3 regions of the Pseudomonas allii genome follow, and region 3 is predicted to be linked to each of the others. Evidence: riboswitches for the same ligand, from Rfam matches in the RefSeq annotation. Region 3 holds a riboswitch; each other region holds the start of a gene.

Region 1 (9,924 bases), 2.0 Mb from region 3:
CGGTCCAGGGCTCAGCCAGGGCGCAGTCCAGCGGGTCGAAGCCCAGTTCGAAGGCCTTGGCCAGCACGCGCAGCAAGCTCGACTGCGGGCCTCGACCATCGCCACGCGGGATGCGCAGCAGCGCCAGCAAGGTGTCGATACGCAGGCGGCCCTCGGGCGACTCGCCAAAAATATGCAGGCCGTCGCGGATCTGCGACTCCTTCAAGTCACACAGGTAAGTGTCCAGGCGCGGCAGCCACACAGCGGCATCGGCATCGCTCTCCAGCTCAAGTTCCTGGTCGATGCGGGTTTCGCGCACCAGCTTGAGGATGTCCTTTTGCAGTTCCAGGGCACGGCGCGGATCGAGCAACTGTGCTTCGTAATACTCGTCCGCCAGCAGCTCCAGGTTGCGCAGCGGGCCATAGGTTTCGGCACGGGTCAGCGGCGGCATCAGGTGATCGATGATCACCGCCTGGGTGCGCCGCTTGGCCTGGGCGCCCTCGCCCGGGTCGTTGACGATAAACGGGTAGATATTCGGCAGCGGCCCCAGCAATGCGTCGGGCCAGCAGTTTTCCGACAGGCCCACGCCCTTGCCCGGCAGCCACTCCAGGTTGCCGTGCTTGCCCACGTGGATCACGCCGTGGGCGCCGTAGGTGTGGCGCAGCCAGAAGTAGAACGCCAGGTAAGCGTGGGGCGGCACCAGGTCCGGGTCGTGGTACACCGCGCTGGCGTCCACCTGGTAACCCCGCGCCGGCTGGATGCCGACAAACGTCAGGCCCAGGCGCAGGCCGGCGATCATCAGGCGGCCGTCGCGGCACATCGGATCGTTTTGCGGGGTGCCCCAGCGTTCCAGCACCGCCTGGCGATTGGCTTCGGGCAGGCGCTGGAACATCGTCTCGTACTCGTCCAGGCCCAGGCTTTGATGGCAAGGGCGCAGGTCGAGGCTGTCCAGGTCGTTGGTGACGCCGCCGAGCAAATCATGGATCAGCGCCGTGCCGCTGTCGGGCAATACGTCCGGCAGCGGATAGCCTTCGGCTTGCAAGGCACGCAGGATATTCAGCGCCGCCGCCGGCGTATCCAGGCCCACACCGTTGCCGATGCGACCGTCGCGGGTCGGGTAGTTGGCGAGGATCAGCGCAATGCGTTTATCCGCATTCGGCACCCGCGCCAACTCGACCCAACGCCGCGCCAGCTCGGCGACAAAATCCATGCGTTCGGGCGCGGCGCGGTAGCACACCACATCCGACTGGCTGCGCTCGCTGCGCCAGGCCAGGTCCTTGAAGCTGATGGGCCGGCTGATGATGCGTCCATCCAGCTCCGGCAACGCGATGTGCATCGCCAGGTCGCGGGGGCCGAGGCCCTGCTCGCTGGCTTCCCAGCCGGGCTGGTTGTCCTGGGCGCAGATGGCCTGGATCACCGGGATATTGCGGCGAAACGGGCGCAAATGCGGCGCTTCAGGGCTGGATTGGGCGAAGCCGGTGGTGTTCAGGATCACCGCCGCGCCGACCTCATCCAGCAGCTCCTCGACCACCGCCAGGCAGCCGGGTTCTTTCAAACTGGCCACCGCCATCGGTAACGGGTTGAGGCCCGCCGCGTGCAGGCGCTGGCAAAACACATCGATAAAACCGGTATTGGCCGCCTGCAAATGGGAGCGGTAGAACAGCACCGCCGCCACCGGCCAGTCGGCGTTCCAGTCTGCCTGCCAATGGTTCAGGCGGGCGTTGGCATGGTGCGGGTGATAGATCGCCGTGCGTGGCAGGGTGTGTGGCTCGCCCCAGGCATAGTCGCGACCCAGGTAAGCGCTGGCCAGGCAGCGATAGAAATCCAGGGCATTGCCCAGGCCGCCCTGACGCAGGAAGTGCCACAGCCGATCACGTTCTTCTGCACCGACGGTGCTCAGCCCGCTGAGTTCCGGGTCCGGGCGATCATCCCCCGGCACCAGGATCAGTTGCACACCGAGCTCGGCCAGTTCCACCAGGCGCTCGATGCCGTAGCGCCAGTAACCGATACCGCCATGCAGCGAGATCAGGATGACCTTGGCATGGCGCAGCACTTCATCGACGTACAGGTCGACCGAGGCATGGTTCTGCACCTGCATCGGGTTGGCCAGGCGCAGGCTCGGGTAGTCGTCGGGCAACTGCTGGGCCGCTTCGGCCAGCAGTGCCAGGCTGGAATCGCCGCTGCACAGGATCACCAGGTCAGCGGGGGTTTGTCCGAGGTCGGCAATATTGTCGTCCGAGACGAAACCACCGGGCTGGGTCCTGAGCAGGTGCATGGGTCAGACGCTGAGCGCGGCGCGCAGTTGCGCTTCGAGGCCCGCCGCGTCCAGTTCCTGGCCGATCAGCACCAGGCGCGTGGTGCGCGCTTCGTCGGCGCCCCAGGCACGGTCGAAGTGCTTGTCGAACCGCGTGCCCACACCCTGGATCAGCAGGCGCATCGGCTTGTTCGGGATGGCGGCGAAACCTTTGACGCGCAGGATGCCGTGTTGCACCACCAGTTGCGTCAGAGCGTCGAGCAGCAGCGCTTCGTCGGCTTGCGGCAGGTCGATGGAGATCGAGTCGAACGCATCGTGGTCGTGGTCGTCTTCACCTTCGTGGTGATGATCGTGGTGGCTGTGGCGGCCGTCGATGTGCTCCTCGGAACCGGCGCCCAGGCCGATCAGTACATCCAGGGGCAAGCGACCGCTGCTGGCTTCGACGATCTTCACCGCCGGCGGCAGCTCTTCGGCGACTTCCAGGCGCACGCGGGCCAGGTCTTCGGCGCTGATCAGGTCGGTCTTGTTGAGGATCACCAGGTCGGCACTGGCCAGTTGGTCGGCGAACAGCTCGTGCAGCGGCGATTCGTGGTCCAGGTTGGGGTCGAGCTTGCGCTGGGCGTCCACTTGGTCCGGGAATGCCGCGAAGGTGCCAGCGGCGACGGCCGGGCTGTCGACCACGGTGATCACCGCGTCAACGGTGCAGGCGCTGCGGATTTCCGGCCACTGGAAGGCTTGTACCAACGGCTTTGGCAGCGCCAGGCCGGAGGTTTCGATAAGGATATGGTCAAGGTCACCGCGACGGGCGACCAGTTCGCGCATTACCGGGAAGAACTCCTCCTGCACGGTGCAGCACAGGCAGCCATTGGCCAATTCGTAGACGCGGCCGCTGGCCTCTTCTTCGGTGCAACCGATGGCGCATTGCTTGAGGATTTCACCGTCGATGCCCAGCTCGCCGAATTCATTGACGATCACCGCGATGCGACGGCCCTGGGCGTTGTCGAGCATATGGCGCAGCAGGGTGGTCTTGCCCGAGCCGAGGAAGCCGGTGACGATGGTGACGGGGAGTTTGGCCAGTGTTTTCATCGGATGCCCTTGGGGGCGGGCATATGGGACGATTGGCGCTGCGACGGCGCGCAGCAGCGGATTTCGTCACCGGATCACCCCGCCCGGTTGAAGTAGAAAATCGGTTGCGAGGCAGGTCTCCTGGCTTGGGGCTTGCAGGTCTTGCGACCGGCGCTGGCTGCGCCTTCCCGCCTTGTCGGCAGTGGCGTGGCAGTCAACTGGACCCTTTACAGTTGCGGGGGCAGCCGCGGCTTGGACCGCGTTCCCTTCTTAGCTTCGGCCTGGGCCGAAGAACCTCGAGGGTGCAAGGCTACGCAGTGCTTGGGGGATGGTCAATGATGGGGTTGGGTTGGCTTGTGTACATATCCGTTGCTGCGGTAACGGCTGATATTGGTTCCGCCCTTACGGCGGCTCACTTTGGAAAAGCCGGAATGCCGGCCCAGCCCAAAGTAAGCAAAGGGCTCTTGCTCCAACACTCGGCACCTCGCTTAGGCTCGGTATGCCCGTAATCCGACAGGGATTTGGGGGGCCGCCGCCCCGCGCCATCCATGGCGCGGGGCGGCTAAGATCAAAATCAAAAGCAGATCAAAAGTCAGAGCCACAGCCACAGCCACAGCCAGATCCAGATCCAGATCCAGATCCAGATCCAGATCCAGATCCAGAGCAAACCACCCTTCAACTGATACATGAAGATCAAACTGTGGGAGGGGGCTTGCCCCCGATGGCGGTGTGTCAGCCAACTCAGCAGTGACTGACACACTGCCATCGGGGGCAAGCCCCCTCCCACACTTTGACCGAGTACCGCCCATACAATCCGGTCGGCTCTAAGGCCGCCGCGCTCTTGTTTTTGATCTGGGGCGCCCCGTCAAACACGCAGGCCGAACGCAGGCTTGAATACGTGGGCCGCCGTAGGGGCGGAACCATAAGCCGCCGTTACCCAAATAACGGATATGTACCCACATACCCAATTGACTCCCCTCCCACCCCCATGCTCTCCTACACATCTTGTTTCGGGTGCCCTGCAAAGGGTGAAACGGGAAACCGGTGACTCATGCACACGCATGACAGTCCGGTGCTGCCCCCGCAACGGTAAGCGAGCGAAACGTCATATCCACTGTGCCAGGCGGCATGGGAAGGCGACGTTTTCAGGCATTGAGCCCCTCGCAAGCCCGGAGACCGGCCCGAAAAAATCAGATAACAAACCCGCGGTGGGCGGGCGCTGTTCAAAGCCCTGCGTGCCCGGCTCGCGGGGTTTTCATGCGCTCGTTTCACCCTGACACCTGAAAGGGACGCGCCATGTCGATCATCAGCAGCACTTCGCACTCCGCCAGCAGCACCTCTACCCTGAGCCAACGCCTGACCGCCGCCATCGGTGCGTCGATCCTCGGTGCGTGCCTGGTGTACTTCGCCGGTTTCTCGCACATTGAGGCAGTACACAACGCTGCCCACGATACCCGCCACAGCGCCGCGTTCCCGTGCCACTGAGACCTGCCGACATGATCAAGCGTATTGCGCAAACCGCAGGTTTCACCGGCCTTCTGGCTGCCCTGCTGCTGACCTTGCTGCAAAGTTTCTGGGTCGCCCCGCTGATCCTGCAGGCGGAGACCTTTGAAAAGGCCCCGGCAGCGACCGAGGTGCACGAGCACGCCGAAGGTGCGGCTGCACATACCCATGACGCCGAAGCCTGGGAGCCGCAAGACGGCTGGCAGCGCGTGCTGTCCACCACGGGCGGCAACCTGGTGGTCGCCGTTGGCTTCGCGTTGATGCTGGCCGGCCTGTACACCCTGCGTGCACCGACCCGTACCGCCCAAGGCCTGCTCTGGGGCTTGGCGGGCTACGCGACCTTTGTATTGGCGCCAACCCTGGGTCTGCCGCCCGAACTGCCAGGCACCGCAGCTGCTGACCTGGCACAACGGCAGATCTGGTGGATCGGTACCGCCGCGTCTACCGCTGCCGGTATCGCACTGATCGTGTTCGGGCGCAACTGGCTGCTCAAGGCGCTGGGCGCCGCGATCCTCGTAGTGCCGCACGTGATCGGCGCGCCACAACCGGAAGTGCATTCGATGCTGGCCCCGGAAGCACTGGAAGCGCAGTTCAAGATTGCTTCGCAGTTGACCAACGTGGCGTTCTGGCTGGCCTTGGGCCTGATCAGCGCCTGGCTGTTCCGGCGTAACCGTGACGATCAATACTCGGCGTGAAACTGGTCGTCGGCCTGGGCTGCCAGCGGGGCTGTGATGTTCACACCCTGCTGGCCCTGTTTGACGCCGCCCTCATCGAGGGCGGTATCGAGCGCCACCGCGTCAGCGCGCTGGCCAGCATTGATCGCAAACAGGAAGAACCCGGGCTGCTGGGCTTGGCCGCGCTGCTGAATCTGCCGTTGCAGTGCTTCAGCGCTGAACAACTGGCGATTTATGCAGACCGGTTGAGCCATCAATCGGACGTGGCTTTTGCCCACACCGGCTGTTACGGCATCGCCGAAAGCGCCGCCCTGGCCCTGGCCGAACACCTCGCCAACGCCCCTGCGCGCCTGCTGATCACCCGCCAGAAAACCGCCCAGGCCACATTTGCATTGGCGTGCGCCGACTGAAAACCCGATAATCGCCGCTTCCGATCATGAGCAGATTTCATGCTCGCCCGTTTTTCATCAGGATTCCCCATGACCGTCTACTTCATCGGCGCAGGCCCCGGCGACCCGGAATTGATCACCGTCAAGGGCCAGCGGCTGATCCGCAGTTGCCCGGTGATCATCTATGCCGGCTCGCTGGTGCCGGCGGCGGTACTGGAAGGTCATCAGGCAGAAACGCTGGTCAACAGCGCCGAATTGCACCTGAAACAGATCATCGACTTGATCAAGGCCGCCCATGCCAAGGGCCAGGATGTGGCGCGCGTGCACTCCGGTGACCCCAGCCTGTATGGCGCGATTGGCGAACAGATCCGCTATTTGCGCGAGCTGGGCGTCCCCTTCCAGATCATCCCTGGCGTCACGGCGGTGGCCGCTTGCGCGGCCCTGTTGGAAACCGAGCTGACCCTGCCCGACATCGCCCAGAGCGTGATCCTGACCCGCTATGCGGATAAAACCAGCATGCCGGCCGGTGAGGATTTCGACAGCTTGGCACGACATGGCACCACCATGGCGATTCATCTGGGGGTCAACCACCTGGACAAGATCGTTGCCGAACTGGCGCCGCACTATGGGGCGGATTGTCCGATTGCCGTGGTGCACCGGGCGACGTGGCCGGATCAGGATTGGGCGGTCGGCACCCTCAGCGACATTGCCGAAAAAGTAGCGGCCAAGGGGTTTCGGCGCACGGCGTTGATTGTGGTGGGTCGGGTGTTGGCGAGTGACAGTTTCAGTGAGTCATCGTTGTACCGAGCGGGGCATGCGCACCTTTATCGACCTTGACAATCAACATCACAAAAAACACATAACCTTTTGATTTTAATAAATTAATACAAAACAAAAAATCTGACAGCTCGATTTTCTCGCTTAACATTCAACATTAGGTGGATGGCTCAACTCACTGAATTTTAAGCATAAAAAAACGGCGCTCACGGGGCGCCGTTTTTTATGTCCGCAGCGAACGCCTTACTCAGTAGTAGGCGTTTTCTTTCTGCGTGTGGTCGGTCACGTCACGTACGCCCTTGAGCTCCGGAATACGCTCGAGCAAGGTGCGCTCGATACCCTCACGCAAGGTCACGTCCGCCTGGCCACAACCCTGACAGCCGCCGCCGAACTTGAGCACGGCAATCCCGTCTTCAACCACGTCGATCAGGCTGACCTGGCCGCCATGGCTGGCCAGACCAGGGTTGATCTCGGTCTGCAGGTAGTAGTTGATACGCTCGTTGACCGGGCTGTCGGCGTTGACGTTAGGCACCTTGGCGTTAGGCGCCTTGATGGTCAATTGGCCGCCCATGCGATCGGTGGCGTAATCGACCACGGCATCGTCAAGGAACGCTTCGCTGAAGGCATCGATGTACGCGGTGAAGCTTTTCAGCCCCAGGGCGGTGTCTTCAGGCTTCTCTTCGCCGGGCTTGCAGTAGGCAATGCAAGTCTCGGCATACTGGGTGCCGGGCTGGGTGATAAAGACGCGGATACCGATACCCGGGGTGTTCTGCTTGGACAGCAGGTCGGCCAGGTAATCGTGGGCGGCGTCGGTAATGGTTATGGCAGTCATGGAAACTCCTCACAGGCTTGCCGGCAGTTTACGCCAAAATATTACGCAGGTACAAAGTCCTAGTGTTTTTGTCGGGATAGGTTTTTTTGGGGGGACGGTGTACATATCCGTTATTTGGGTAACGGCGGAACCATAGGTGGCCGTTAACGAAGAAACGGATATGCCCCCCCAACAAAAAACCTCACAAATTCTCATACCGATTCATGTCCAACACCCCTTCCTCCACCGGCGTAGTCTCACGAATGTACTGCGACAAATCATGGAAATACTGCCAGAACAGCGGATGGCTGCGCCGCACACCCCACCGATCCACAATCTTCTCGAAACCCTTGGCATCCTTGGCCTGCTCCATTTCAGCCACAAACTCCGGCACTTGCTGGGTCGGAATATTGAACATGAAGTTCGGGTAGCTGCTCAGCACACCCGGATAAATCGTCAGCGTATCCAGACCCGGCTGGTAGCGATAAGCCTCCCCCAGCAAAAACGCCACATTACTGTGGGCACGATTGCGCAGCAGGCTATAGACCACACGCTTGCCGCTGGCAGTTTCCACCCGCAGCATCGTCGCTTCAGGCAATTGATCAATCACCTTGAGCCCGGCAGCTGGGCGTGAGGTCAGGCGGCTCAGGGCCTGCTCCGCATCCTGCAAGGCCGGGTCGATCCCATCGCGAGAGCAATAGGCGCCGCTGCAGCGGTTGATCGGGTCCGGGCTGGCGTTCAAATCGCCGTAACGCGTGAGCAGCTGGTTGGCAAAGTCACGCTTCGGATCGTTTTCATTCAGGTGCAGGCCGGTGGGCTTGTCGTCATCAATGGCCTCGTAATCCAGCCACAGCTTGAGTTTGCCGCTGTTCTGGTACCAATCGTCGAGGAAATCATCGCGCGAATCGGCCGGCATCAGGCGCAAAAAGTTTTGCTCGGCGCCATTGCGTATCAGGTCGAAGTACAGCCGGGTCTGGGCCTGGTGCGACACATTGCCGAACACGTCGAAATTCACCGCCAGTTGGTAATAGGTGCGCTCCAGCAGTGGATAGTCGAACAGCCACATCGTCTGCGGCACTTCACCGATCAGGCCTTTGCTGACCGATGCACTGTCGAAGTGGCGGAAGATGCTCAGCAAGGCATTGTCATTACCGGCCCACAGGCTCGACCAGCTCGGCGGCGGCAGGTCAGCGTAGCTGTCGCGGCGCAGGGCTTCGTATTCGTTGCGCTTATCGCGGTAGGCCAACCACAGGCTGAGCACGCTGCCCACGTCATCGTTCTGGCCCGGCATGGCCAGCAGCGGCGTGGCCTGGCCGCGATAGCGTGCATCGGTGATGTACAGGTCGTGGTCCGGGTCCTGGAACAGGGTCCAGAAATTGTCGCGGATCACATCCGTGGCGATCTGCCCACGGCACACCGGCCCACGGATAAAGGTACGCACGAAGTACTCGGCGTTATCCAACATGAACTGGTAACGCGCCTTGGCCGGGATGGCTTCGAAGGTTTCAAAAGGGTTGGCACGGCGGCCCGGACCATAGCCCGGCAAGGCGTTGACCTGCCAGTTGCCGGCGTAGAACAGCTCTTTGATGCGGGCCATCTTCTCGGCGCTGAACGGGTACGTAATGTGGGTTTTATGCACAATCACACCCTGCACCGGCCACAGGCGGTAATACACGCGGGTGCCGGGGTCATCATTGGGACGGCGCGTAGCAATCAGGTCAATCGGTTGGCCACTCGGCGTGCGCGAACGCACCCACTGGAAGAAATGCCCCGGCTCGCCATTCTCGAAATAGATGTGGGCAAGGAACAAATGCTCGAACAACCAGCGCGCGACCAGGCTTTCGCGGGCGCCGGGCTGGTTGAACAGGTTTTCCCACTGCTGCACTTGCAGGGCTTCTTTCGCGCTGGGCGCCAGGCCTTGCTCATCAATCAGCGCGCCGGACGCCAGCCAGCGTTGCAGGGTCTGGTACTGCTGGTCTGTCAGGCCAGTGACCGCCAGAGGCATGCCTTCCCTTGGGTGGGCACCGGCGTAGGCATTGAACTCGCCGGGCATGGCGCACATGTTTTCGCGGTTCAGGCCCAGCACGATGCCCTCGGGCAGCTTGGCGTTGGGTTGCAATGGCGCGTTGTGGCCCAGTTCCAGCATGCGCGCCATCAGCGCGGCCTGGCTGCCTTGGGCGTCCAGCACCGAATAGAAGCCCTTCTGCTGCCAGGCCTGTTTGCCAAAGGCGTCATAGAACAAGCGGGTGGTCGGCGTGGCCTGGCTGCGTTCGCCATCGTAGACCGGCACTTTGCTCGCGCCGCGCGCCGCGCCCTCGGCACTGCCCAGGTTGAGCTGGCAGGCGGAGTCGTAGCAGGCGTGGCAGGCCACGCACTTCTCGGTGAAAATCGGTTGAATGTCGCGGGTGTACGAAATCGCCGGGGCGGCTCCGTCGGCCTGTGCGATGCAGGCGACCAGTGCCAGGGCGGCGC
Region 2 (9,924 bases), 310 kb from region 3:
GGCGAGGATGATCTGCCCGGTGCCGCTGGCCGAACCGCTGGCCCGTGCCAACAGGATCACCAGGGCAAACGCCGCCATCGCGCCGACAAATGCGCCCGCCGACAACGAAATCAAACCGCCGCCCACCCCCATCAACGCCACCAGCACCGCACCGGTCGAAGCGCCGGCGCTGATGCCCAGCAGGTAGGGATCGGCCAGCGGGTTGCGCAACAGCGATTGCAGGATCACCCCGCAGGTCGCCAGCCCGGCACCGCAGGCGGCGGCGACCAGGGCGCGGGTGAGGCGGTAATTCCACACCACGCCTTCATCGATGGGGTCGAGCACGTAGCCGGCGGCCCACAGTTTGTTGGCGAGTACCTTGAGCACCACCTGTGGCGAGATGGCGGTTTCGCCGATGGCCACGCCGGCGAGCACGGCAACCAGGAGCAGGGCCAGGGCGAGCAGGGTGCGCATCATTTTGGCAGGTCGTAGCCGTCGATGGCCGTGGCCAGTTGTTCAAGGCCGTCGAACATGCGGATGCTGGCCTGCAACGCCAAGGCGTCGAGGATGATGATGCGGTTGTTTTTCACCGCGTCCATGTTGCGCGTGACCGGGTCGCTACGCAGGAAGGCGAGTTTCTTTTCATGGTCGTCGGCCGGGTAGCGGCGGCGGTCCATGCGGGCGATGACGAGGAAGGTCGGGTTGGCCTTGGCGATGGTTTCCCAACCCACGGCTGGCCACTCTTCATCCGACTGCACCACGTTGGAAACGCCCAGGGTTTGCAGCATGAATTCGGGGATACCCTTGTGGCCAGCCACGTACGGGTCGCTGGCCATCTCGGCACTGGAGAACCACACCAGCGCGCTGGCCTGCTTGAGGCCTTTGCCCTGCACGGTGGCGACGGACTTGGCCAGACGCGCCTTGAGTTCATCGTTCAACTGCTGGCCGCGATCCTGTACATCGAAGATCTGCGCCAGTTGGCTGATGCTTTTATAAATGGTCTCGATGCGAAACGGTTCCAGCCGCGTGCCATCGGCGCCCACCAGGTTGTCCTTGCCTTCGCAGTCGGAGGGTAGCAGGTAGGTGGGAATCTTCAGTTCATGGAACTGCTCGCGGGTGCCGACCACGCCTTGCGGCCCCACCACCCATTCCAGCTCGGCGGCCACCAGTTGCGGACGCTTGGCGATCACCGCTTCGAAGCTCGGCTCGTTGTTGGCCAAACGCTCGATGTTGTCGTTCTGCGCCTTGTACTGCGGCAACACGCTGTTGAACCACAGCGAGGTGCCCACCACTTTATCGCCGACGCCCAGGGCGTAGAGCATCTCGGTGGCGGCCTGGCCGATGGTCACGCTGCGGGCGGGGGCTTGCGGGAAGGTGATCGGGCTGCCGCAGTTTTCCACGGTCAGCGGGTAGTGAGTGGGCGCGGCGTGGGCCAGGGCACAGAAGCCAACACCTGTAAGCAGGGCGATAACGCGTGGCAGCATGGGGCGATCTCCGAGTGAAGCGTACGTGCCATTCGGAAATTCACTCTCGGGCGCCGGGGGCGCGACAGGCAAGAATGTCCTTCCCGGACACCCCGCCGGTTAGTGATTGAGCTTGGGCCGGCAGGTCTCCTGACTGATGCGTCGTCGCCACGCTCCAGCCTTCCCGGACGAGGTCCAGTGGCATCGAGGAGCAGGCTCAGCACCTACAGTTGCGGGGGCAGTTCCGATTGGCGCGGGTGTACCGCGCCTCGTATTCCCTATTAGTCCCGTTTGGGAACCGGCGCGGTATGGTAGTCGATCACGCGGTCGAGCGGGAGGCCGTGAAACCAGCGGTGGCGCTTTGAAGGTGGGGCTCCTATGATGCGCAGCCCATGGATCGCTTTATCATAAGGAATAGACAGTGAAATTATTCGTCGCGCTCGCCCTCGCCGCCGCTCTCGTCGGTTGTGCCACCCAGGGTAAATCTGAAAAGCAGATTCTTGATGAGGCCGCCTCCGCCTATGTCAAGTCGATGCCGGCTGGGTCGGACAAGCTCCGGCTGCATACGATGAGCATCCCCAAAAGCGGTATGTTCGGCGATACCCTGGCGATTTCCATGGCGGGTGAGCAAAATGCCGCGCACCTCAGGGCAGAGCTGCTCGATGCCAAACGCTTGGGCGATGTGTTCTTTTTGATTATCGGTGCTAGCACGCCGGTTGATGTTGCGGTGATCGGCAAAGCAGTCGAAGGGCAAAACTTAAAGGGTATGCAGATTTACTACTCAGGCACTGAGGCGCAGAAAGACGCCGTGCGTGCGACAGTCGAGAAAACGCAGGCGCAGTTTCATTACATCAATGCGCAATGATGGCTAGCCCGTTGACTCGCCTGAGTACGGCGCCGGACCTGTGGCGAGCGGGCTTGTCCCGCGTTGGGCTGCGCAGCAGCCCCCAAAACCTGCGACTGAAGAGTGCCTGACTCACGGCATTCCTCCTTCCAGGGTCGCTTCGCAACCCAACGCGGGACAAGCCCGCTCGCCACAGTTGCAGTGCTCACCCTTGATGGAATCGTATCAGCCAGATCAAGAGCGGCTCGCTTCGCGTCGTGGTGAGTGTCGGTTGTCAACGCGGATCAACCTGTGAAGCGTTGGTCAGAGACGAATGTCTTCAGGCCCCTGGATCAGCGCTTCAATCCGCGTGCCGGTGGCGCGTTCTTCGTTGCTGAAGCCGTCGTAGTCGGCCAGGTTGCCGAAGCGGATGCCGGTCAGGCGCTCGATCTGGATCACACTGCGCTGGTAGGTGCGCAGCTGGCCGAACACCAGCTCCAACTGGCCCAGTTCGCGGCTCTGATCGATCATGTAGGCGCTGGCCGAAGGCTTGCCGTCATCGCTGAGGTAGGCGACCACTTTCCAGAACGCCTTGGGGATCTGCACGCCCCGGTACACGCGGTCGTCGTCGGCGAACACCGGGCCGCTGAACACCGTGGCCCGGGCTTTCCAGCGCTGGGTGTTGTCGAGGATGTAGTCTTCGAGTTCCAGCCAGGTCTTCTGGTTGAACCCGCTCATCTGCGGTGAGCAGTTGGTGAAGTGGAAGGTGTCGAGGTTGGCGGTTTGCGCCACATCGCCCCAATTGGGGTCCTGGCGGCGCACCAGGTGGCCGCGATCGAGGCCATTGCTGGCGTAGAGCGCTTCGCCGACTTGGGCGTCGACCGGCAGGCGGCCATCGTAGGCCCAGGTGTCGTTGCTTCGGATGATGTCCACATGCTGGCCGCCGTCGATGTTGACGCCCACATACAGCGCGAGGCGCTTGGCACGTGACATCGTGATGGAGAAGTGCGTGTAGTCCAGGCGCTTCTGGGCATCGCTCGTCAACGCCTCCTCCAGTGTGGGCCAGGGCACCCCGAAGCTGCCAAGAAAGTCATCTGCGTAACCGCGCCGGTCCTTCAAGTCTTTGGCCGGGGTGACGCGGGGTGTCGCTGCCCTGGCCTTCAGCAGCGTGGGGCTCGGCGCGATCAACGGGCGCAGGTCGGCGAGCCGGGGGCGGTAGGCGAGGTCGATTTTGGTTTTACGTGCGGGCATCGGTCAGTCCTCCTTGGATAAACACGACTGCAACATAGGTTAATGACAATTGATCATGCGCACCAACCCCTGGGGGCTATCCTCAAACGGTCACCCGGACGTTCAGCACACGCCAACAAGGAGCCAGCCCATGTGTGATCGCCATCACCGCAACCCGATTTTCTGCCTGATCCCGCCGTATATGCTCGACCAGATCGCGCGCAACGGCGACAAAGCGCAACGGGATGTCGCGCTGCGTACCCGCGCCAAGGACAGCACCTTCCGCTCGCTGCGCATGGTCGCGGTGCCCGCCAAGGGCCCGGCGCACCTGGCGCTGGCCATGGGCGCCGACAAACGGCGTTCGATCTACAGCGCCGAGGGCAGCGACAGCCTGCCGGGCAAACTGATCCGTGGCGAAGGCCAGCCCGTCAGTGGCGACGCTGCGGTGGACGAGGCCTATGATGGGCTGGGTGCCACCTTCGACTTTTTCGATCAGGTGTTCGACCGCAACTCCATCGACGATGCCGGCATGGCGCTGGACGCTACCGTGCACTTTGGCCAGAACTACAACAATGCGTTCTGGAACTCGACCCAGATGGTGTTCGGTGATGGGGACGGCGAGTTGTTCAACCGCTTTACGGTAGCCCTCGACGTGATTGGCCATGAACTGGCCCACGGTGTCACCGAGGATGAGGCCAAGCTGATGTATTTCAATCAGTCCGGTGCGTTGAACGAGTCGCTGTCGGACGTGTTCGGTTCGTTGATCAAGCAGTATGCGTTGAAGCAAAAGGCCGAGGACGCCGATTGGCTGATCGGCAAAGGGCTGTTTACCAAGAAGATCAAAGGCGTTGCGCTGCGCTCGATGAAAGCCCCCGGCACCGCGTTTGACGACAAGCTGCTGGGCAAGGACCCTCAGCCCGGGCACATGGATGATTTTGTGCAGACCTATGAGGACAATGGCGGGGTGCATATCAATTCTGGCATCCCCAACCACGCGTTCTACCAGGTGGCGACGAAAATCGGCGGGTTTGCCTGGGAACGTGCCGGGCGCATCTGGTACGACGCATTGCGCGATGCGCGGTTGCGGCCGAACTCGGGGTTTTTGCGCTTTGCGCGCATTACCTACGATGTTGCCGGTCGCCTGTATGGCGCGAACAAGGATGAGCAAAAGGCGGTCAAGGAGGGCTGGAAGGCGGTCGGTATTTCGGTCTGACGTGAGGAGCAACCATGCAAATTTCGCTGAAGGAAAACGGCGGGCCTGCTTTTTTTCCGGGCCTGGCCAAGCCGCGTACGGTTGAACTGGACAGCCTGCCCGAGCAGGACCAGCAGGAGTTGCGGCAGTTGGTCGCGGCGTGCGACTTCTTTCAGCTGCCGCAAAGCAGTGAACCCGCGCCGGGTAACCCGGGCCAGGTGCATTACACCCTGACGGTGAAGGAGGACCAGCGCGAACACACGGTCTGTGTGCTCGCGCCAGTGAAGTCGCAGGCGCTGGAGGGGTTGGTGCAGTGTGTGCGGCGTCATATTCGTGCATAAACACTTTCAGGCGACCGCATTCCTCAGGCGACCGCACTCCTGTGGTGAGCGGGCTTGCCCCGCGTTGGGCTGCGCAGCAGCCCCGACACCAGGCGCCCAGGTGTGCCTGATACAGCGCATGCGTCTTCATCAGGGGCGCTTCGCAGCCCAACGCGGGGCAAGCCCGCTCGCCACGGGTCAGGCGCTGCTCTGATTTATGTGCGATCCAGCCACACGGTTTGGGCATTGCAGAACTCGCGGACGCCGAAGTGCGACAACTCACGCCCGAAGCCACTTTTCTTGATCCCACCAAACGCCACCCGTGGGTCTGAAACACTGAAGGCATTGACGAAGATGCCGCCGGTTTCCAGCTGATTGGCGATGTCCCGCGCCTTCGCCGGGTCGCTGGTGAAGATGCTCGCGGTAAGGCCGAACTCGCTGTCATTCGCCAGGGCCACCGCATGGTCGGCGTCGCGGGCGGTGATGATCGAGGCCACGGGGCCGAACAGTTCCTGTTTGAACGAGGTCATCTGGTCGGTAACGTTGGCCAGTACGGTCGGCGCATAGTAATTGCCGGCACCGGGTACTTTATGGCCGCCCAGCAGCAGGGTCGCACCTTCTTCCAGGGTGGCCTGGACCTGGCCGTGCAACTCGTCGCGCAGGTCGAAGCGGGCCATCGGGCCGATGTAGGTGGTGGCTGAAGTCGGGTCGCCCATCACCATGGCGCGGCTGGCTTCGAGGAATTTGGCGGTGAAGGCTTCCACCACGCCTTGCTCGATGATCAGGCGCTTGGCGGCGGCGCAGACCTGGCCGCTGTTCTGGAAACGGCCGATCAGCGCGGCTTGCACGGCGGCATCGATGTCGGCGTCGTTGAGCACGATGAACGGGTCGGAGCCGCCCAGTTCCAGCACGCATTTTTTCAACGCGGCGCCGGCCTGGGAGCCGATGGCGATACCGGCGCGCACGCTGCCGGTGAGGGTGACGGCGGCGATGCGTGGGTCGGCGATGGCCTTGGACACACCGTCGTTGGTCACGTTGACCACTTCAAACAGGCCTCCGGCGAAACCGGCTTTGCGAAACGCCTGCTGGATCAGGTAAGCGCTGCCCATCACATTCGGCGCATGCTTGAGCACGTAGGTGTTGCCGGCCAGCATGGTCGGCACGGCGCCGCGCAGTACTTGCCAGACCGGGAAGTTCCACGGCATCACCGCGAAGATCGGGCCCAGCGGGCGGTATTCGATCTGGGCGCTGCCGTTGTCCACCAGGGTCGGTTCCGGGGCGAGCATGGCCGGGCCGTGGGCGGCGTACCATTCGCTGAGTTGCGCGCATTTTTCAATTTCGGCACGGGCCTGGGCGATGGGTTTGCCCATTTCCAGGGTGATCATCTGCGCCATGTCTTCGGCTTGTTCGCGCAGGGCGCTGGCCAGGCTCAGCAGCAACTCGGCGCGCTGGCTGACCGGCTGGCGGCGCCAGGTGCGGAAGGCGAGGGTGGCGCGCTCGAGCGCGGCGTCCAGTTGCTGCGCGGTTTCATATGGGTAGCTGCCAACCGTTTCGCCGGTGGCCGGGTTGATCGAGAGGGCGTGGGTCGTCGCGTTCATGGCACCGTCCTGCTGAATGATGAGATTGGGTTCAGCCTACGGGGCTAGATCTTTTCTGGAAACTGAATAATATTAAGCAATACATTCACGATTGGAGAATGACTTGGACCTGGTGCAGCTGGAAATCTTCAAGGCCGTTGCCGAGCAAGGCAGCATCAGCGCCGCCGCGCAGTTGATTCACCGTGTGCCGTCGAACCTGACCACGCGTATCAAGCAACTGGAGCAGGACCTGGGTGTGGAATTGTTTATCCGCGAGAAAAGCCGCTTGCGCCTGTCGCCGGCGGGCTGGAATTTCCTCGTCTACGCGCGGCGCATCCTCGACCTGGTGCAGGAAGCCCGTGCGACGGTGGCGGGGGAGGAGCCCCAGGGCGCGTTTGCCCTCGGTTCGCTGGAAAGCACGGCGGCGGTGCGTATCCCGGCGTTGCTCGCGGCGTACAACCAGAAGCACACCAAGGTCGAGCTGGACCTGAGCACCGGACCGTCGGGCACGATGATCGAAGGCGTGTTGTCGGGACGCTTGGCGGCGGCGTTTGTCGACGGGCCGGTGCTGCATGCCACGCTGGAGGGAGTGGCGGTGTTTGAGGAGGAGATGGTGGTGATTGCGCCGCTGCATCATGCGCCGATCAAGCGCGGCCAGGATGTGAATGGCGAGAACATCTACACCTTCCGCTCCAACTGCTCATATCGACACCATTTTGAACGCTGGTTTTCACAGGATGGCGCGGTGCCGGGCAAGATCTTCGAGATCGAGTCCTACCACGGCATGCTCGCCTGTGTCAGCGCCGGCGCCGGGCTGGCGCTGATGCCCCGCAGCATGCTGGAGAGCATGCCGGGGTCGGCGGCGGTGAGTGTGTGGCCGCTGACGGATAACTTCCGGGTTCTGCACACCTGGCTGATCTGGCGGCGGGGGACGGTGTCGCAGAGCCTGAACAGCTTCGTAAAGTTGCTGGAGGAACGCAATCAAATGTGGGAGGGGCGGTGCGACGATTCGACTTGCTCCCGATAGCAGTGTGCCAGTCACTACATCTGTGTCTGAGCCACCGCCATCGGGGGCAAGTCGAATCGTCGCACCGCCCCTCCCGCATTTTGATCTGTATCAGCCGCCAAATTGCAGGGTGCCCATGGCCAGTTTTGCCATCAGTGCCGTTGCGCCCAGCTGCACCAACCATAACGCCAGGCCACCTAGGAACACACCCAGTGCCACTTGCAGCACCAGGCTCTTCTGGCGCTTTACTTGCGGTGCGCGGGGGGTGAAGTGGTCCAGCTCGTCGCGGTCGGCACGCAGGTCCAGGTCATCGTTTCTCATAAGGTACTCACAGCAAAGGGGCGGTCGAGGTTCAGTCTAGGGGCTGGAGACGAAAAAGGGGAAGCCATTGGCTTCCCCTTCTGGTGCAACGGCTACAGGTTTACAGCACCTGAACGATTGCCTTTGTGACTGCATCAATGTTCGACTGGTTCAACGCCGCCACACAGATACGCCCGGTATCCAGGGCGTAGATGCCGAATTCGCTGCGCAGGCGGGTGACTTGCTCAACGGTCAGGCCGGAGTAGGAGAACATCCCGCGCTGGCGGCCGACGAAGCTGAAGTCGTGCTCCGGAGCAGCCTTGGCCAGGGTGGCGACCATCTGCTCACGCATGCCACGGATGCGCAGGCGCATTTCGGCCAGTTCGGCTTCCCACTGGGCGCGCAGCTCAGGGCTGTTCAGCACTGCGGCCACAATCGCCGCGCCATGGGTGGGCGGGTTGGAGTAGTTGGTGCGGATCACACGCTTGACCTGGGACAGGATGCGCGCGCTTTCTTCCTTGGACTCGCCGACGATGGACAGTGCGCCCACACGTTCGCCGTATAGGGAGAACGACTTGGAGAACGAGCTGGACACAAAGAAGGTCAGGCCCGATTCAGCGAACAGTCGCACGGCGGCGGCGTCTTCGTGGATGCCGTCGCCAAAGCCCTGGTAGGCCATGTCGAGGAACGGCACCAGGTTCTTGGCCTTGACCACGTCCAGCACGTTCTGCCAGTCGGCCGGGCTCAGGTCGACGCCTGTCGGGTTGTGGCAGCAGGCGTGCAGCACCACGATGGATTGCGGCGGCAGGGCGTTGAGGTCTTCGAGCAGGCCGGCACGGTTCACGTCGTGGGTGGCGGCGTCATAGTAGCGGTAGTTCTGCACCGGGAAACCGGCGGTTTCGAACAGGGCACGGTGGTTTTCCCAGCTCGGGTCGCTGATGGCGACGACGGCGTTGGGCAGCAGTTGCTTGAGGAAGTCAGCCCCCAGCTTCAGCGCGCCAGTGCCGCCGACCGCTTGTACGGTGGTGACGCGGCCAGCGCTGAGCAGTGGCGATTGCGCGCCGAACAGCAGGGTTTGCACGGCCTTGTCGTAGGCCGCGATGCCATCGATCGGCAGGTAGCCACGGGCGGCGTGTTGCGCCACGCGAATGGCTTCCGCTTCGGCAACGGCACGCAAGAGTGGAATCTTCCCCTCCTCGTTGCAGTAAACGCCCACGCCAAGGTTGACCTTGGTGGTTCGTGTATCGGCGTTGAATGCTTCGTTGAGGCCCAGGATAGGATCGCGTGGTGCCATTTCGACAGCGGAGAACAGGCTCATTTTTGCGGCAGCTCTATGGGGGGTAGGAGGGACGTGTCGCGCTCCAGCCGAATGCACTAGAGCGGTGCACAAACGGGGAGCTAGTATAGAGGCCATCACTGCCGAGGGCGACAGCCGAAATGGCTTTTCGGCCAAGTTTTTCGGTTTATTTGCTGACCGTTAGTCTTATTGCAACATTGATCCGGCACGGCACGTAGGACGATGGTCTTGAAACCCGTCACATTCGGCACCACTTCTACAGCTATCATGGTTTTTTCCTGCAACCTGCGATAATCATTCGCGGGTTGCTGAGCTATTTCGTCCCTGGCGGTTTCGAGTCTGGGGTGACTACACGAGGTACGTTATGTCGGATTTCCAACTCGTCACCCGTTTTGAACCCGCTGGCGATCAGCCGGAAGCCATTCGCCAGATGGTCGAAGGCATCGAAGCCGGCCTGGCCCACCAGACGCTGCTCGGGGTGACTGGTTCGGGCAAGACCTTCAGCATCGCCAACGTGATCGCGCAGATCAATCGTCCTACCCTGGTGCTCGCGCCGAACAAGACCCTGGCCGCGCAGCTCTACGGCGAGTTCAAGGCGTTCTTCCCGAATAACGCGGTGGAGTACTTCGTTTCCTACTACGACTACTACCAGCCCGAAGCCTACGTGCCATCCTCCGATACCTTTATCGAGAAGGATGCGTCGATTAACGACCACATCGAGCAGATGCGGCTGTCGG
Region 3 (9,924 bases):
GCCACTCACGGCATGCCGGGTTCAGGCGCGTGGCGACCAGTGCCGCAACGGTGCAGATGAACCCATCCACCAACACCACGATGCCTTCCTGGGCACAGGCCAGGTACGCACCGACCAGCGCGGCAATCTCAAAGCCGCCGAGATTGAACAGGGTCTGCAAGGCATCGCCGCGCTGAGCGGCATGCACCGCCAGTGCGCGTTCGATCACCGCCACTTTGTGGCTCACGCCCTGGGCATTCAAGCCGGTGCCCGGCCCCGTCAGGTCACTGACCTGGCAGTCGAGCAAGGCACACGCCAGCGCACTGGCGGCGGTGGTGTTGCCGATGCCCATCTCGCCGCCGATAAACAGCTGTGCACCGCCAGCCAACGCACGCCGCGCACTGTCGCGACCGGCTTGCAGGGCACGTTGCCCCTGGGCCTGGGTCATGGCCGGGCCGTTGACGAAATTGGCGGTGCCCGCGCCGATGTTCAGGTGACGCACACCGGGCAGGTCCAGGGACGGGTTCACCGTGCCGAGGTCGACCACTTCCAACTGAGCGTCCAACTGTCGCGCCAATACGCTGATGGCCGCGCCACCGCTGACAAAATTGTGCAGCATCTGCCCGGTGACTTCCTGGGGAAACGCCGAAACGCCTTCGGCAACCACGCCATGATCACCGGCGAAAATGGCGATCCACAGCGCGTCCACCGACGGCTTGACCTGGCCCTGCAAGCCGGCCAATTGCACCGCCAGCGCTTCCAACTGGCCGAGGGAGCCGGCCGGTTTGGTCAGTTGCTGTTGGCGTGCCAGGGCGTGTTCGTACGCTTGAGTGTCGATCGCCTTACACGGGTTGAGCCACCAGGTGTCAGTCATAACGCAGTACCTTTCAAAGTCAGGGGCAGGCCGGCGACGGTCAGGACCACACGCTGACACCGCTCGGCCAAAGCTTGATGCAGCCAACCGGCTTCATCCACATAGCGGCGAGTCAATTCGCCCAGCGGCACGACACCCAGACCGGTCTCGTTGCTGACAAAAATGATTTCACCCGGCAGCACGGCCAGGGTTTCCAGCAGTTGATCGCGCTCGGCGGCCAGACGATCCGCATCCTCAAGCATCAGCAAGTTGGTCAGCCACAGGGTCAGGCAATCCACCAGCAGGCAGCGCTCGGTTGCGGCGTTTTCACGCAGTACACGCGCCAGTTCGACAGGTTCTTCAATAAGGCCCCAATGGTCGGGGCGACGCTGGCGATGCAGGGCAACGCGCGCGTTCATCTCGCCATCCAAAGGTTGGCTGGTGGCGATGTACGTGACCGGCAAGCCGCTGTCGCTGGCGAGCTTTTCGGCAAGGCGGCTTTTGCCGGAACGGGCGCCGCCGAGGATCAGTTGGAGCATGACATAACACCTCGCTTGGCCAGTGGGACCCTCGAAGCTGGCACGGCTCCCTGTGGGAGGGAGCTTGCTCCCGATGGCGTGGCGCCAGTCATCCCATTGGCTACTGACACACCGCCATCGGGGGCAAGCCCCCTCCCACCTTTGGGTTGCAGTGCAGCAGTTGAATACTCAGCGCATTCGCTCACTGTCAAATCCCACATAGTTTGCGTAACAACTCAGTATCCAAGTGGTTCTCCACCAAGTCCGCCAGGCGCTCGATATCGCGCTCGCGCAGGGCGTGGTAATCCACTTCCTGCACATCCTGCAAACCGGCCCAGCGCAACAAGGCGCTGCACGCGGCCGGGCTTTCGAACAAGCCATGCAAGTAGGTGCCTAGGATTTGCCCGTCGGCACTTTGCGCGCCATCGCTGCGGCCATCATCCAGCAACACGGCAGCGTTCGACAAAGCGTCGCCAGACGTCACGCCCGCATGGATCTCATAACCGCTGACCTCGGCATTCTCCAACAACAAGCGTCCCCGCACATTGCGCAGCTGCTTCTCTTCTTCCAGCGTGGTACTGAAGGCAAGCAGCCCCAGGCCATCGCTGGAACCGGCAGGCCCTTCCAGTCCCAACGGGTCGTGCACTTGCTCGCCGAGCATCTGCAAGCCGCCGCAAATGCCGAGCACTTTGCCGCCGTAACGCAAGTGACGCGCCACGGCGGTGCCCCAACCGTTGGCACGCAGATACGCCAGGTCGCTGCGCACACTTTTTGAGCCGGGCAGGATAATCAGGTCGGCGGCCGGGATCGGCTGGCCCGGACCAATGAATTGCAAATCCACCTGGGGGTGCAGGCGCAGCGGGTCGAAATCCGTGTGGTTGCTGATGCGCGGCAACACCGGCACCACCACCTTGAGCACCTGGGCCGCCTTGTCGATCTGGCGTTGGTCGATGCCGTCCTCGGCTTCCAGGTGCAGGTCCATCACGTAGGGCAACACGCCCACCACCGGTTTGCCGGTGCGCGCTTCCAACCAGTCCAGGCCCGGCTGCAACAGCGCGATGTCGCCGCGAAAACGGTTGATGATGAAGCCTTTGACCCGCGCCTGTTCCGTGGGTGACAGCAGCTCCAGGGTGCCGACCAGGTGGGCGAATACCCCGCCGCGATTGATATCGGCGATCAGCAACACCGGGCAATCCACCGCCTCGGCGAAGCCCATGTTGGCGATGTCGTTGGCGCGCAGGTTGATTTCCGCCGGTGAGCCAGCGCCTTCCACCATGACCACGGGATAGGCCTGACTCAACCGCGCGTGGGAGGCCAGCACCGCTTGCATCGCGATGGCTTTGTAGTCGTGATAGGCCACTGCGTTCATGGTGGTCACGGCGCGGCCGTGGATGATCACTTGGGAGCCGGTGTCGCTGTTGGGCTTGAGCAGCACCGGGTTCATGTCGGTATGGGGCGCCAGGTTGGCGGCCTGGGCCTGCACTGCCTGGGCGCGGCCGATCTCACCACCTTCGGCGGTCACGGCGCTGTTGAGCGCCATGTTCTGCGGCTTGAACGGCACCACGGCCACGCCCTGGCGTACCAGCCAGCGGCACAATGCGGTCACCAGCGTGCTCTTGCCGGCATCGGAGGTGGTGCCCTGCACCATCAGCGTACTCATGTTGCGTCCTTATAGGCGACCAGGGCTTCGTCCAGGCGCTGCCAATCGGCCTCGGTGTCGGGCAGGCCGAAACGCAGGCTGCCGTCGTGCACGAACAGGCGCAGCAGAATGCCGCGCTGGGCCATGAATTCGTGCATGCGTTCGGCATGGGGCGTGATCAGCCATTGGAACAGCGCGCAGCCGCCGTGGGGTGGAAAGCCGTGGCGCTCCAGCAACGCGAACAAGCGCTGGCCCGCCTCGATGCAACGCGCACGTTGCAGTGCATGCCCGGCCGTGTCGCGCAGGCACACTTGGCCCAGCACCCGCGTCGGCCCGCTGACCGCCCAGGGGCCGAGCTGCTCGGCGAGTAACTTGAGTAACTTGCGCTCGGCCAACACGAAGCCCAGTCGCACGCCGGCCAGGCCGAAGAACTTGCCGAACGAGCGCAGCACGATCAAACCGACCTGATGCGCCTGGCCCGCCAGGCTCAGTTGCGGGGTCACATCCATGAAGGCTTCGTCCACCACTAACCAGCCGCCGCGCTGGGCCAGCCGCGAGTGCCAATCCAGCAGTCGTTGCGGGGTCAGGCTCAGGCCGGTCGGATTATTGGGGTTGACCACCACCAGCACGTCGAGGCCATCCAGGAAGAAGTCGACTTCCTGCTCCTGCACTTCGCGCACAACATAACCGGCGCGGCGCCAGGCTTCGGCGTGTTCGGCATAGCACGGCGACAGCACGCCGACCTTGCCCGCGCGACGCAGCCGCGGCAGCAACTGGATCGCCGCCTGGGAACCCGGCACTGGCAACAGATGCGCAGCACCGTAGTATTCGCTGGCGGCCTGCTCCAGGCCGTCGTCGGTTTCCGGCAGGCGCGCCCAGGCGCGCAAGGGGATCTCGGGGATCGGCCAGGGCCAGGGCGCGAGACCGCTGGACAGGTCGAGCCAGTCGGCTTCGGCTATCCCGTATTGAATCGCTGCCTTGCGCAGCCGGCCACCGTGCTCAAGCATAGAATTGCGCCCCCGCGCATAGGATCAGCAGCCACAACCATACGCCGCGCTGCACCAGTTGCCAGCCCCGTTCGATGGAATCGGCATCCGCCGCCGGGCCTTCGCCCAGTTGCGGGCGATGGTGCACTTCACCGTGATAGATCGCCGCACCGCCCAGCTCAACACCCAGGGCACCAGCACCGGCAGCCATCACCGGACCGGCATTGGGACTGTCCCAGGTCGGGCCTTGGGTGCGCCAGCATTTGAGCGCCAGGCGCGTCTTGCCCAGCACGGCGTAGGTCAACGCCACCAGGCGTGCGGGAATGTAATTCAGCACGTCGTCGATTTTTGCCGCCGCCCAACCGAAACGCTCAAAGCGCTCGTTGCGATACCCCCACATGGCGTCGAGGGTGTTGCTCAGGCGGTAAAGCACCACGCCCGGCACGCCGGCCACCATAAACCAGAAAATCGCAGCGAACACCGCATCGCTGCCGTTCTCCAGCACCGATTCGGTGGCGGCACGGGCAACTTCGGTGCGGTCCAGCTCGCTGGTCTGACGGCTGACCAGATAGCTCACACGCTTGCGCGCTTCCTCCAGGTCATCACTGCGCAGGGCCTGGGCTACCGGAATCACATGCTCGCCAAGGCTGCGCATGCCGAGGGCACAGTACAGCGCCAGGGTCTCCAGCACCCAGCCGATGTACGGCGCCCACGATAAGGCCGTGGCCAGCAGCGTCAGCGGCACCACGGCGATAAACCACGCGGTCACGCCATGGCTGCGCCAGCCACGGCCACCGGTATTGAAACGCTGCTCGATGCGCCCGGCGAAATTGCCGAACGCCACCAGCGGATGCCAGCGCCTGGGTTCGCCCAGCAGCGCATCCAGCGCGACTGCAGCGACACACAGCAAGGCCACACTCATTGACTCACTCCCCAGGCATTTTCATACAACATGTCACTCAACGGCCGTGGTTCGGTCCAGCCTTCGAGCTGCAACATCGGTGCCGGATAGAACTCGGCCACCGGCCCCAGGCACAACACGGCCAGGGGTTTCGCGCCGGGCGGCAAGCCCAGCAGATCGGCCAGCGCCTGGGGCTCGAACAACGAGACCCAGCCCATGCCCAGGCCTTCGACCCGCGCCGCCAGCCACAAATTCTGGATAGCACAGGACAATGACGCCATGTCCATTTCCGGCAGGGTGCGACGCCCGAAGATGTGCCGCTCGCGATCATCCATCAACGCCGCCACCAGCACTTCGGCGCAGTCGTGAATGCCTTCGACCTTGAGCTTCATGAACTCATCGGAGCGCTCGCCCAGGGCTTCGGCGGTGCGCACGCGTTCTTCTTCCACCAGTTGCTGAATCTGCCCACGCAATGCACGGTCGCTGATGCGGATAAAGCGCCAGGGCTGCATCAGGCCGACACTGGGCGCCTGGTGTGCGGCCTGGAGCAGGCGGTGGAGCAATTCGGGGGCGACAGTACCGCCGCTGAAGTGGCGCATGTCGCGGCGTTCGGCGATGGCACGGTAGACAGCCTGGCGGTCGGCCTCGGGAAAGGCGTTGTCAGTCATAGAGCTGGATCGGGCGCAAACAATGCGGCCACCGCCTTGGGATTGGATGGGAAATAGAAATGTACGTAGGACGCCGTCATCCGCCCCTGCCGGTATACCGCCTCGGCACCGCGCCCGCCGTTGGGGCTCAGGCCACGGGCAATCGGCTGCCATTCAGTGGTGGTCAGGGAATGGTGATAGGTATGGCCACGCAGGGTGCCTTCCGGCAATTCGACGCTTTGCAGGGCCAGGGCCGCCAGTTTCTTTTGCATCACCGCGTCGCCCTGCAACAGGCCGAGCAGTCCGGCGCGGGTGCCGTCGACATCGGTCAGCGAGTCCAGCAGATAGAGCATGCCGCCACATTCGGCGAGCAAGGGTTTGCCGGCCGCGTGGTGAGCGCGAATGGCTTCGAGCATCGGGATGTTTTCCGACAGCGCCTGGTGGTGCAATTCCGGGTAACCGCCGGGCAGGTAGAGGCTGTCGGCATCGGGCAACTGGCTATCGTGAATCGGCGAGAAGAACGCCAGCTCAGCGCCCATTGCGCGCAGCAGGTCGAGACTCGCGCCGTAGGTAAAAGCGAAGGCCTCATCGCGGGCCACGGCAATGCGAACGCCCTTGAGCAAGGGCTCAGCCTCGATCACTTGCGGCGCAGCGAACGTCACTGGTGGCGGCAAGGCGACTTCGCAACTGCTGCCCAGGGCTTGGGCGGCGGCGTCCAGGCGGACGTCGAGATCATTCAGCTCGCTGGCCTGCACCAGGCCGAGGTGGCGACTAGGCAGTTCGATACCGGTCTCGCGTGACAACGCGCCATACCAGCGCAGGCCCTCGGTGAGGCTGCCTTCGAGCAGTTGCGCATGACGCAGGGTGCCGACCCGGTTGGCCAGTACGCCGGCGAATGGCAGATCCGGCTGATAGCGCGCCAGGCCCAATGCCAACGCACCGAATGTCTGCGCCATGGCTGTGCCATCGATCACCCCCAGCACCGGCACGCCGAAGTGTCGTGCCAGGTCGGCGCTGGACGGTGTGCCGTCGAACAGGCCCATCACGCCTTCGATCAGGATCAGGTCCGCCTCCCCCGCCGCTTCCCACAGCAAACGACGACTTTCCTGCTCGCCCACCATCCACATATCCAACTGATACACCGGCGCACCGCTGGCGCGCTCGTGAATCATGGGGTCGAGGAAGTCCGGGCCGCATTTGAACACGCGCACCTTGCGCCCCAGGTTGCGATGCAAACGGGCAAGCGCGGCGGTGACGGTGGTTTTGCCCTGGCCGGACGCCGGAGCGGCGATCAACACGGCTGGGCAATGACGGGGCTGATTCAAAGTTCGACGCCCTTCTGTGCCTTGATGCCGGCCTGGAACGCGTGCTTGAGCATGCCCATTTCGGTGACGGTGTCGCCCATTTCGATCAACTCGGGTTTGGCGCCACGGCCGGTGACCACCACGTGTTGCATCGGCGGACGGGCTTGCAGGTCGCTGAGGACCTGGTCCAGGTCAAGGTAGCCGTGCTTGAGCGCGATGTTCAGCTCGTCCAGCACCACCAGGCCGATAGAGGGGTCTTGCAGCAATTCGCGGGAGACCGCCCAGGCGGCTTCGGCGGCGGCGATGTCACGCTGGCGGTCCTGGGTTTCCCAGGTGAAACCTTCGCCCATCACATGGAAACGCACCTGCTCGGGGAAGCGGCGGAAGAACAATTCTTCACCGGTGCTGTTACGCCCCTTGATGAATTGCACCACGCCGCACTGCATGCCGTGGCCCATCGCTCGGGCCAACATGCCGAACGCGGAGCTGCTTTTGCCTTTGCCGTTGCCGGTCAGCACCAGCAACAGACCGCATTCGTTGGGGGAGTTGGCGATGCGCTCGTCGATCACGGCTTTTTTGCGCAGCATGCGCGCCAGGTGGCGTTCGTCGCGGTCGGGGGAATCGGTCATGGCAGCTCTCCGTTGGGGCTGGACAAAAACGGCGGGCAGGGAAAAAGAAAAAACAGACAGCCAAGCATCGCCCACCGTGATGCTGTTGGATGTTGCAGGCCGGTCTCCGGGCTCATGAGTGGCGTGCTGCTTGAAGGCAGGCCAACGCTGCGCCTTCCCATATCGCAGGCGATACAGTGGCAAAAGGCAGCGTCTTGACTCATTTACCGTTGCGGGGGCAGCGCCGGAATCGCGGCGGCACTGTGTAGAAGTGCGCTCACTCACCGGCTTCCCTGTTTCACTCCATCGACCCGTGGGTCACAGAGCACCTGGAACAAGCGGCGAAGGGTAGTAGGTTGGGGGTGGAGCGTCAATTAAAGCAACTGCCTCACCTGTACTTGAAGCTGCCACAAAACAACTGTGGGAGGGGGCTGCCCCGATGGCGGTGGATCAGCCCATTGATCGTTAGCTGACACACTGCTATCGGGGGCAAGCTCCCTCCCACATTTTGATTCGAGTCTGGCGCTAAGGATTGCGTGCCAGGTTACCCGGCAACACGCGCTTGGCGCTCAGGTAGGCATTCTGCCAATAGGCCTTGGACAACGTATCCAGCTTCACGGTGCCGCCGGTTTGCGGCGCATGCACAAAGCGGCCTTCACCCACGTAGATCCCGGCGTGGCTGACCTGGGAACCGCCACCGGTGGCGAAGAACAGCAAGTCGCCGGTCTGCAGGTTCTGCTCGCTGACATCCTGGGCGCGCATCACGATCAGTTCACGGGTGGTACGCGGCAGGGAGATACCAGCGGCATCGCGGAAGACAAACCCGATCAGGCCACTGCAATCAAACCCGGAGTCCGGCGTGTTGCCGCCCCAACGGTAAGGCGTGCCGACCAGGCCCAGCGCACGGAAGAGTACGTCTTCGGCTGCGGGCGAGAAATTCTGGGTGGAATAGTTGAACACCGGCTTGGGCTTCACCGCTACGGGAGCGGGCGGCGGCGGGCGGCTTGCGCAGGCGCTGAGGAGCGCGGCGCAAACAATGAGAATAAGGCGGGCCGAGGTCGACATGTGCAGAACAATCCTGGTCTGGATGCGGCTTTCGCTGCCGAACGCTGAAAACCAGAACGCGCAAGCAAAGCTCGCGCGAACGGATTACAACAATGTCCAGGGATTCTAGCGCTTACACGTCAAACTTCAAGTATCACTTTAAGTTTACTTGCTAGCGGTAACCGTCGTCGGGGCCATGGCGAGTGCGCGCTTGGCTTCGATGAAGGTTTTGCTCCAGTAGCTGTCACCCAGGTTATCGACCCGGACACCGCCACTGCGACGGCTGCTGGAGTGGATAAACTGGTTATCGCCCAGGTAGATACCGGCGTGGCTGACACGACCACGGCCTGCCGTACTGAAGAAAAGCAGATCACCAGGCTTGAGGTTGTTGCGTGCGACTAACGGTGCATTCACGTTGATCATTTCACGGGTGGAGCGCGGCAGGTTCATGCCGGCTTCTTCGCGAAACAGATAGCCGATGAAACCGCTGCAGTCGAAACCGGCTTCAGAGGTGCCACCGAAACGGTAACGGGTACCGATCAGGGACATGCCGCGTTCGAGGATGCTGTCGGCCAGGACTGGAAGCTGGTAAGGCTTGTTGCCGGCGAAGTCGGCCAGTTCCTTTTCCGTTGCGACTTCTTCCTCATAAACAGAGGAAGATTGTGCAGCAACGAATTTTGCCTGATTTTGAACCTGTGGTTTCTGCTGATCTGCCACCTGCTGAGGGTGGGAGGCGCAACCAAACAACAGGGTAACGAGTGCGAGGGGCACGAGGGGTGCGAAGCGATTTAGCATGGGCACGACCGTGGCTGATATGTAAAGAAGTCGAGACTATGCCTTCTATCACATCGATTTGCAAATTCAATCGTGATCTATGTGACTTCGCAATTGGACTATGACATCTAAGCCGTAATTCCATTTATCGATTCGAAGGCGAAGCCAAACGGGCTGAAGCGCAGGTTTTCTGGCGCCCGTAAAATGACGAACCGCGTAAATTCAACGAGTTACCAGCCTAGCGTCTCTTTGAGAAATGGGATCGTCAATTTTCGTTGAGCCTGCAAGGACGCCTGGTCAAGCTGTTCGAGCAAATCGAACAATGCGCTCATGCTGCGGGTACCTCGAGTAAGGATAAAGTGCCCGACTTCATCGGTGAGGTGAAGGCCGCGACGGGATGCGCGCAGTTGCAGGGCACGCAATTTGTCTTCGTCGGACAGCGGACGCATCTGGAAGATCAGCGCCAGGGTCATGCGCGACTTGAGGTCGGCCAGCTTGATCGGCAACTCGCGGGGCGAAGTCGACGCGGCAATCAGCAGGCGCCGACCGCTGTCACGCAAGCGGTTAAACAGGTGAAACAGCGCTTCTTCCCAATCCGCCTTGCCGGCGATCGCTTGCAGATCGTCGAGGCACACCAACTCGTATTGCTCAAGATGGTCGAAGATGCCGAT

The links. Region 3 has a riboswitch for cobalamin ahead of cobO (cob(I)yrinic acid a,c-diamide adenosyltransferase). Riboswitches for the same ligand answer to the same signal wherever they lie in the genome.
Region 1: linked by a shared signal. The riboswitch ahead of ACZ445_RS12885 (CbtB domain-containing protein) and the one ahead of cobO (cob(I)yrinic acid a,c-diamide adenosyltransferase) in region 3 are both predicted to bind cobalamin.
Region 2: linked by a shared signal. The riboswitch ahead of ACZ445_RS20585 (ABC transporter substrate-binding protein) and the one ahead of cobO (cob(I)yrinic acid a,c-diamide adenosyltransferase) in region 3 are both predicted to bind cobalamin.

The regions. Positions count from the first base shown of each region.
Region 1 is NZ_AP039450.1:2,859,467-2,869,390, reverse strand. It holds gene cobN (cobaltochelatase subunit CobN) at 1-2,254, opposite strand, end outside; gene cobW (cobalamin biosynthesis protein CobW) at 2,258-3,319, opposite strand; cobalamin riboswitch at 3,413-3,612, opposite strand; cobalamin riboswitch at 4,294-4,497, shown strand; gene ACZ445_RS12885 (CbtB domain-containing protein) at 4,595-4,783, shown strand; gene ACZ445_RS12880 (CbtA family protein) at 4,795-5,496, shown strand; gene ACZ445_RS12875 (cobalamin biosynthesis protein) at 5,493-5,885, shown strand; gene cobM (precorrin-4 C(11)-methyltransferase) at 5,955-6,701, shown strand; gene nfuA (Fe-S biogenesis protein NfuA) at 6,889-7,473, opposite strand; gene ACZ445_RS12860 (fatty acid cis/trans isomerase) at 7,655-9,924, opposite strand, start outside.
Region 2 is NZ_AP039450.1:4,504,290-4,514,213, reverse strand. It holds gene ACZ445_RS20590 (FecCD family ABC transporter permease) at 1-456, opposite strand, end outside; gene ACZ445_RS20585 (ABC transporter substrate-binding protein) at 453-1,463, opposite strand; cobalamin riboswitch at 1,566-1,760, opposite strand; gene ACZ445_RS20580 (hypothetical protein) at 1,864-2,307, shown strand; gene ACZ445_RS20575 (DNA/RNA non-specific endonuclease) at 2,590-3,516, opposite strand; gene ACZ445_RS20570 (M4 family metallopeptidase) at 3,647-4,708, shown strand; gene ACZ445_RS20565 (protealysin inhibitor emfourin) at 4,723-5,028, shown strand; gene ACZ445_RS20560 (aldehyde dehydrogenase family protein) at 5,223-6,605, opposite strand; gene ptrR (putrescine utilization regulator PtrR) at 6,709-7,611, shown strand; gene ACZ445_RS20550 (hypothetical protein) at 7,702-7,911, opposite strand; gene ACZ445_RS20545 (amino acid aminotransferase) at 8,012-9,208, opposite strand; gene uvrB (excinuclease ABC subunit UvrB) at 9,552-9,924, shown strand, end outside.
Region 3 is NZ_AP039450.1:4,816,271-4,826,194, forward strand. It holds gene cobT (nicotinate-nucleotide--dimethylbenzimidazole phosphoribosyltransferase) at 1-853, opposite strand, end outside; gene cobU (bifunctional adenosylcobinamide kinase/adenosylcobinamide-phosphate guanylyltransferase) at 850-1,371, opposite strand; gene ACZ445_RS21960 (cobyric acid synthase) at 1,559-3,010, opposite strand; gene cobD (threonine-phosphate decarboxylase CobD) at 3,007-3,996, opposite strand; gene cbiB (adenosylcobinamide-phosphate synthase CbiB) at 3,989-4,897, opposite strand; gene bluB (5,6-dimethylbenzimidazole synthase) at 4,894-5,544, opposite strand; gene ACZ445_RS21980 (cobyrinate a,c-diamide synthase) at 5,541-6,848, opposite strand; gene cobO (cob(I)yrinic acid a,c-diamide adenosyltransferase) at 6,845-7,456, opposite strand; cobalamin riboswitch at 7,537-7,783, opposite strand; gene ACZ445_RS21990 (C40 family peptidase) at 7,961-8,500, opposite strand; gene ACZ445_RS21995 (C40 family peptidase) at 8,645-9,274, opposite strand; gene hda (DnaA regulatory inactivator Hda) at 9,484-9,924, opposite strand, start outside.